2 regions of the Agrobacterium sp. 20P9.1.2 genome follow, and region 1 is predicted to be linked to the other one. Evidence: predicted binding sites of a transcription regulator. Region 1 holds the regulator's gene; the other holds the start of a gene.
What was found. Region 1 encodes LexA, which represses DNA repair genes until DNA is damaged. Its sites were predicted from a motif close to TGTTCNNNNTGTGTTCNG; they were not measured.

Region 1 (3,679 bases):
TCGTTCGAAACAGACGCCGTTCCATATCTCACGACTTCAAGCGCAAATCCGCCAGCCATTCTCCGATGCCTTTGGCTTCCGCCTCGTGTTCTGCATCGCGCCACGGTTCCAGCAAGGCCGCATCCTGCCATTCCTGCATTGCGGGGAGGGTGAGGAGACGGTTCTTGTAAGCCTCGGCCTCGGGCGACAAAGTCGTCGCGTAGGTTTGGAAGCGGAAGGCGACGGGGCAAAAAAACGCGTCTACTGCCGTAAATGCGTCTCCCGCCAGGAACGGGCCGCCGAAAGATGTTAGACCTTCCTGCCAAAGTGCGTCGATGCGGGAAATGTCTTTCTTCAGCGCCTCGCCAACCTCGCTAGGTTGAATGCGAAGGCCGACATTCATCGGATGTTCGTTGCGCAATGTCTGAAAGCCGGAGTGCATTTCAGCCGCCGCAGAACGCGACCATGCTCGTGCCTTTGCCTCACCAGCCCAAACGCCACCGTGACGTTCCGCCAGATATTCGATGATCGATAGCGAATCCCATACGGTCAGGTCGTTCTCCACAAGGCAGGGCACCTTGGCCGTCGGAGAAAAAGTTGCGAAATCCTCGGCCGAATTACCGAAGGGCGTCAGCTTTTCGCTGAATGCAATATCGAGTGTCCGCATCAACACCCATGGCCGCAGGGACCAGGAGGAATAGTTCTTGTTGGCAATATAAAGCTCGTACATCTCATATCCCTCGGTTGCAGCACCGTGTTAGCGCGGGAAATTTCGTCGATACAGATGGTTTGCGCGATGGTGGTCTTCAAATTATTTGATGTTTTAGTCGTGTGCCCATGTGGTGACATTAGAAACAGAGGGATCGCAGTCTGAAGCTTCCATTCCGCAACTCAAACTCAGGCAGCGCTTCATACAAAACGTCATCCTAAAAATCATTCATAGACACTCACAAAAACGAGTGATTCGAAAATAGTAAGCCGACTAACCACTTTTGGATATCTGCGCTTACTGTGAGCGCAAATTTCCCCCTGACATGCATGTAATGTGCACTTGTTCGTCATTCGGACCAACGTGCAACTTTGGCTCTAAGACCTCGCGACGTGCCAATCAAAACCAAAAATATTGCGCGCGGGCAGACCTAAAAATCCACCCGCGAAGCTATAGGCAGGAGCAGTTAATGATAGCGGCGGATCAGGCCGACCAGCTTGCCCTGGATCTTCACCCGGTCCGGTCCGAAGATGCGGGTCTCGTATGCAGGGTTTGCGGCTTCGAGCGCGATAGAGGCACCCTTGCGGCGGAAACGCTTCAGTGTTGCTTCTTCGTCATCCACCAGTGCAACGACGATATCGCCCGGATTTGCGGTACTTCCGTCACGAATAATGACCGTATCGCCATCGAAAATACCGGCTTCGATCATCGAATCGCCTTTGACCTCAAGCGCGTAATGCTCGCCCGAACCGATCATATCCATCGGCACCACCACATCATGGGTGTTGTTCTGGATCGCCGAAATCGGCACACCTGCTGCGATTCGACCCATGACGGGGACGCTGACGGAGTTGACGTCGCGGCTGTTCGAGGGGGCAGGTGCGGGCGGTGGCTCCACAGCCTTCAGCTTGCCAAGGCTGCCTTCGATGACGCTTGGTGAAAAGCCGCGTTGGGGCTTGTTGGCGGGCGAATAGGACTCGGGAAGCTTGATGACTTCAAGTGCGCGCGCCCTGTTCGGTAGCCGGCGAATAAACCCGCGCTCCTCAAGCGCTGTAATCAACCGGTGAATGCCGGATTTGGAGGCAAGATCGAGTGCATCCTTCATTTCATCGAAGGATGGCGGCACGCCAGACTCTTTCATTCTTTCATGAATGAACAGAAGCAATTCCTGCTGTTTGCGCGTGAGCATGAAGAAACACCCTTGGAAATTCGAGGCGAAGATTCGCGAAACAAATACAGAACGAACACTATCTGTTCCATATGTGTTCTGCAATCCCTTAAAATTCCGTGAAATTCATTTAAGCATCTGTTGATGAGCGAAATCAGCATCATCGACGCGTCTCATGCGGTCGTAGTGCAGTGACTCGCGGGCATCTTGCTGATAAGTGCGAGGCCAGTACGAGATTTAAGGGTAACTCACCGGCGTTTGCCTCTAAAAGATGCCCTGCTGATTCCGAGGATAGATGATGAGTGTGACGAACAATCTGAAAGTCGTGGTGGGGCAGGGCTCCAAGGCGGTTTCCTTCTCCAACACCGAACGTTTCTCGCTGATTGCCGGGCCGTGCCAGATGGAGAGCCGCGACCATGCCTTCATGATTGCCGAGACCATGGCGGAGCTGTGCGGCAAGCTGGGTATCGGTCTTGTCTACAAGTCGTCTTTCGATAAGGCCAACCGCACGTCCCTGTCGGGCCAACGCGGCATTGGCATCGATAAGGCGCTGGAGATTTTTGCTGAACTCAAGGAGCAGTTCGGATTTCCGGTGCTGACGGATATTCACACGGAAGAGCAGTGCGCAATCATGTCACCGGTTGTCGACATCCTGCAAATCCCGGCGTTTCTCAGCCGACAGACCGACCTACTGGTGGCGGCGGCCAAGACCGGCCGGGTCGTCAATGTGAAGAAGGGTCAGTTCCTGGCGCCTTGGGACATGAAGAATGTTCTGGCCAAGCTGAACGATAGTGGCAACCCGAATGTGCTGCTGTGCGAACGCGGCGCGTCCTTCGGCTACAATACGCTCGTTTCCGACATGCGCTCGCTGCCCATCATGGCATCGCTTGGTGCGCCGGTTGTATTTGACGCGACTCACTCCGTGCAGCAGCCGGGCGGGCAGGGTGGTTCGACCGGCGGTCAGCGGGAGTTTGTGGAGACGCTGGCCCGTGCAGCTATTGCGGTTGGCGTTGCCGGTCTGTTCGTGGAAACGCATGAAGACCCTGATAACGCTCCCTCGGACGGACCCAATATGGTCCACCTGAAGGATATGCCGAAGCTTCTGGAAAAGCTGCTGGCTTTCGACAATATCGCGAAAGCTGCGTGACCGCTTTTGGCCTCAATCGATTTTTATGAAAAGACGGCGTCCAGAGATGGGCGCCGTCATTGTAATTTCTTGCGCGTCGTCTACAGCGACGGAGGAAGTTCACATCGAGTCGCTATTCCGTCGCCCTGTTTATCGCGCTGCTCATCCGAAAAGCGCTTCACAGTTTTCGGGATGCACTCTAAGACAGGCAACTGAAAATCCTGTTCCAGTCCCAAGGGAGAGATCATGACAGCCATTACCGATATCATCGCACGCGAAATCCTCGACAGCCGTGGAAACCCCACCGTTGAAGTCGATGTCTACCTGGAAGACGGTTCTTTCGGTCGTGCGGCAGTTCCATCGGGCGCATCGACAGGCGCGCATGAAGCCGTAGAACTGCGTGATGGTGGCAAGCGCTATCTCGGTAAGGGCGTGGAAAAGGCCGTTGAAGCCGTTAACACGGAAATCTTCGATGCGCTGGGCGGTTTCGATGCCGAAAGCCAGATCCACATCGACCAGACGCTGATCGCGCTCGATGGCACGCCGAACAAGTCGCGCCTCGGTGCCAACGCCATTCTCGGTGTTTCCCTGGCGGTTGCCAAGGCTGCTGCCGAAACCACAGGTTTGCCGCTTTACCGTTATGTTGGCGGCCCCAACGCGCATCTGCTGCCCGTGCCGATGATGAACATCATCAATG
Region 2 (3,679 bases), on a different contig from region 1:
CGAGATGGGGTTCGTACCAGAGACGGGCCTGCGCGATATCCGATGGCCAGTCTTCCTGCGTTTTGCGAAGCCCTCCCAGCAATTGAACGAACGACGTCCAGTCCTCGCCAGTCTTCGGTGGTGGCGGAATTTCCGCGAGTGCTAGGAGTGGTTCGGGGTCGGAGGCGATAGTGTCGAGAATGGTGCCAGCTTTTTTGGGACCGATGCCCGGCAACATTTGCAGAAGTCGAAAGCCTGCGACACGGTCCCGCGGGTTCTGGGCGAAGCGCAGCACAGCCAGCATGTCCTTCACATGGGCGCTGTCCAAAAACTTCAGGCCACCGAACTTGACGAAGGGGATATTGCGACGGGTGAGTTCAACTTCAAGCGTTCCGCTGTGACTGGACGTCCGGAACAAGACCGCCTGCTGTTTCAGCGTCATGCCAGTCTCACGATTGGCCAGCACCTGCTCGACAATGAAACTGGCCTGTTCGGTCTCGTCCCTGACAGTGACGAGTTTGGGTCGCTCGAGCGACTCCCGTTCGGTCCACAGGTTCTTGGTGAAACGCTCGCGCGCCAGTTCGATCACGCCATTGGCTGCCGCCAGAATGGGCTGGGTGGAGCGGTAATTGCGATCAAGTGTGATGACATCAGCGGCAGGGCTGAAAGATGTTGGAAAGTCGAGAATGTTGCGAACCGTCGCGGCCCGGAACGAGTAGATCGACTGGGCATCGTCACCGACGACGGTCAAGCCGCGGCCGCCGGGCTTGAGCGCCATCAGGACAGACGACTGGAGTTTGTTGGTATCCTGATATTCATCGACCATGACATGATCAAAGCGATTACCGATATCGTCGGCGAGATCGGGATCGCTGACCATCTGCGCCCAGTAGAGCAGGAGATCATCGTAATCGAGAACGTTCTGCGCCTGCTTGGCCTCCACGTAAGCTCCGAACAATTCCTTCAACTGTTCTTCCCAAGTGGCGACCCATGGATAGTGCTGCCGCAGGATCTCGTTCAGCGGCGTCTCCGAATTGACTGCGCGTGAATAGATCGCAAGACAGGTGCCCTTGGTCGGGAAGCGGCTCTCTGTTTTGGAAAATCCGAGCTCGTGCCGCACGAGGTTCATCAGGTCGGCGCTGTCTTCCCGATCATGGATGGTGAAATCCAAGTTGAGACCGATCTGCTCGGCATACATCCGCAGCAGTCTCGCACCGATACCGTGGAATGTACCGGACCAAGCGAGGGCGTCTGTCAGAACACCCGCATTGGCACCCAGAACCTTGCGGCAGATGCGCTCGACGCGGCGGGCCATTTCGGATGCGGCTCTGCGCGAAAAGGTCATCAGGAGAATACGTCGCGGGTCCGCACCATTGACGATGAGATGTGCCACCCGGTGTGCGAGCGTGTTGGTCTTACCGGAGCCTGCACCTGCAATGATCAACAGCGGCCCTGCTGTGTTGCCCTCAGCCAGTCCAACGCCATGCTCTACGGCCTTGCGCTGCTGCTCGTTCAGTTTTTCCAGATAGGCGACGGCCATAAGAGCTCACTTGATGCACGGAGTGAAGAGATGACCTCACGAACAAATGCGGAACATATATTGTCACTGGATGATTTGGAAGGTCATTTTTCATATCTCTAAACAATCATTCATCCTGAGAGCTGTTGGTTCGAACTAACCATGAGCCGAGGCGTTGAGGTCTCTGAGAACTAGAAATGGGAGGGTAGAATCATGGCTGACGACAGCACCACCACAATCCGAGCGACATTTGATACACGCTCTGCCTCCGATCTTGCAGTGGAGCACCTTGTCCAGCAGCACGGGATCTCGCGTCCTGACATCTTCATTCAGTCAGCCACTGCAGAGAACACATCAGGGTCAGTTGCGTCTGGTGCCGATGTCTCGAAAAGCGGTGCGGTGCGCGACGATGCCCCTCTCGAAGGGGAAATCGAAGTGTCCGCAGACATCCCGTCCGACAAGATTTCCGCAGTCCAGCGTAGTCTCGGAGAGGCTGGGGCACTTCGCGTATCGGGCGCTGCATGAAGTGGTCCCGAGTTGGGGAGCGGGGGGATTCGATGGCGAACAATCTCAGCAAGTGCCGATCCAAACGCTTTCTTGCACCAACCGGCGATCCGAGTGGAGGAGTTGAGTTTGGGATGACCAGGGTGGTTGCAAGCGCTGACATATGTCGGTGAAACTCGCCACCTATAACGTCAACGGCATCAACGGTCGCCTCGACATCCTCCTTCGTTGGCTAGATGAGGCGAAACCAGATATCGTTTGCCTGCAGGAACTGAAGGCACCCTCGAACAAATTTCCATGCAAAGAATTAAAGCGCGCAGGCTACGGTGCGATCTGGCAAGGGCAGAAAGCTTGGAACGGTGTCGCCATCCTTGCTCGAGGCCAAGAACCGCTTGAGACGAGACGCGGGTTGCCTGGCGATCACGACGACGACCAAAGTCGGTACATCGAGGCTGTCATCGACGGAATGGTTATCGGATGCCTCTACCTGCCAAACGGCAATCCAGTCCCAGGTCCGAAGTTCCAGTACAAGTTAGACTGGTTTCGGCGACTGCATTCCTACGCGAAAGAACTGTTCGAGCTCGGGGTATCTGTAGCTCTCGTTGGCGATTTTAACGTCATGCCGACCGATCTCGATGTCTACAAACCGGAGCGCTGGCTCGACGACGCGCTGTTTCGGCCAGAGGTCAAAGCAGCTTATGCGGAGCTAGTCGCGCAAGGTTGGACGGATGCCATACGGCATCTCCATCCGACCGAACGCGTCTATACCTTCTGGGCATATTTTTGGAACGCATATGCCCGCGACGCCGGACTTCGGATTGACCACTTTCTGCTGAGCCCGGATCTCGCCGGAAAGCTCGTGAAGGCCGAAGTCGACAAGCATGTCCGTGGCTGGGAGCACACCAGCGATCACGCGCCTGTCTGGATTGAACTGGCCGAGAAAACCTTCAAACAAAGGAGAAAAAGATGACCGATGATTGGAAACGTGAGGTTCGCTCCAAGCTCGAAGAGCTGGTCGATGGTCTCGTTGCGAACGGCGTCAGTTATGAGGACGCTTGCAGTGTCATGGTCGTGGAGGTGAACAGCCTGCTTGTCGCACATGAGTACGATCCAGATCCCGCGGATGATGATGTGCTCGAGGAGCCGGCCAACGACTGGCCAGCGGCGGAAGACAAACGACCTGTAGATTGAAGGTTTGTGGCGGCCCCGGAGGATAATCCCGCAGGGGCCGTTCGACATCTTACTGAGGCGGCTGACCGTTCGACGCCGACATTCCGCCGTCGACGGGCAGGTTGACGCCTGTCACGAACCGAGCGTCGTCGCTTGCGAGGAATGCGATCACCGCCGCAACGTCTTCTGGTTCGCCAGGGCCTTTGAGCGCGAAGCGTTCGTTGAATTTCGCGATCAACTTGTCGTCGTCCATCATGTCCTCGGTCATCCCGGTGCGCGTCAGGCTCGGGCATACCGCGTTGACCCTGATGCCGTCCTTCCCGTAGTCCATGGCCATCGCCCGCGTGAGGTTGGTGATGGCACCCTTGGCGGCATTGTATGCCGCCATACCCCAGTCACCACCTGTGCCCGATACGGAGCTGACGTTAATGATGGAGCCGCGCGACGACTTCAGATGTGGGATGGCCGCACGGCAGGCGTAGAACACGCCATCCACATCTGTCGCCA

Region 2: a site for LexA is predicted at 1,558-1,575, ahead of AC27VJ_RS22375 (ATP-dependent helicase). Genes of this name have one in related genera too.

Annotation. Positions count from the first base shown of each region.
Region 1 is NZ_JBYOKI010000003.1:174,347-178,025, reverse strand. It holds gene AC27VJ_RS10245 (glutathione S-transferase family protein) at 29-709, opposite strand; gene lexA (transcriptional repressor LexA) at 1,155-1,877, opposite strand; gene kdsA (3-deoxy-8-phosphooctulonate synthase) at 2,155-3,003, shown strand; gene eno (phosphopyruvate hydratase) at 3,229-3,679, shown strand, end outside.
Region 2 is NZ_JBYOKI010000011.1:94,060-97,738, reverse strand. It holds gene AC27VJ_RS22375 (ATP-dependent helicase) at 1-1,519, opposite strand, end outside; gene AC27VJ_RS22370 (hypothetical protein) at 1,712-2,023, shown strand; gene xth (exodeoxyribonuclease III) at 2,172-2,972, shown strand; gene AC27VJ_RS22360 (hypothetical protein) at 2,969-3,193, shown strand; gene budC (meso-2,3-butanediol dehydrogenase) at 3,243-3,679, opposite strand, start outside.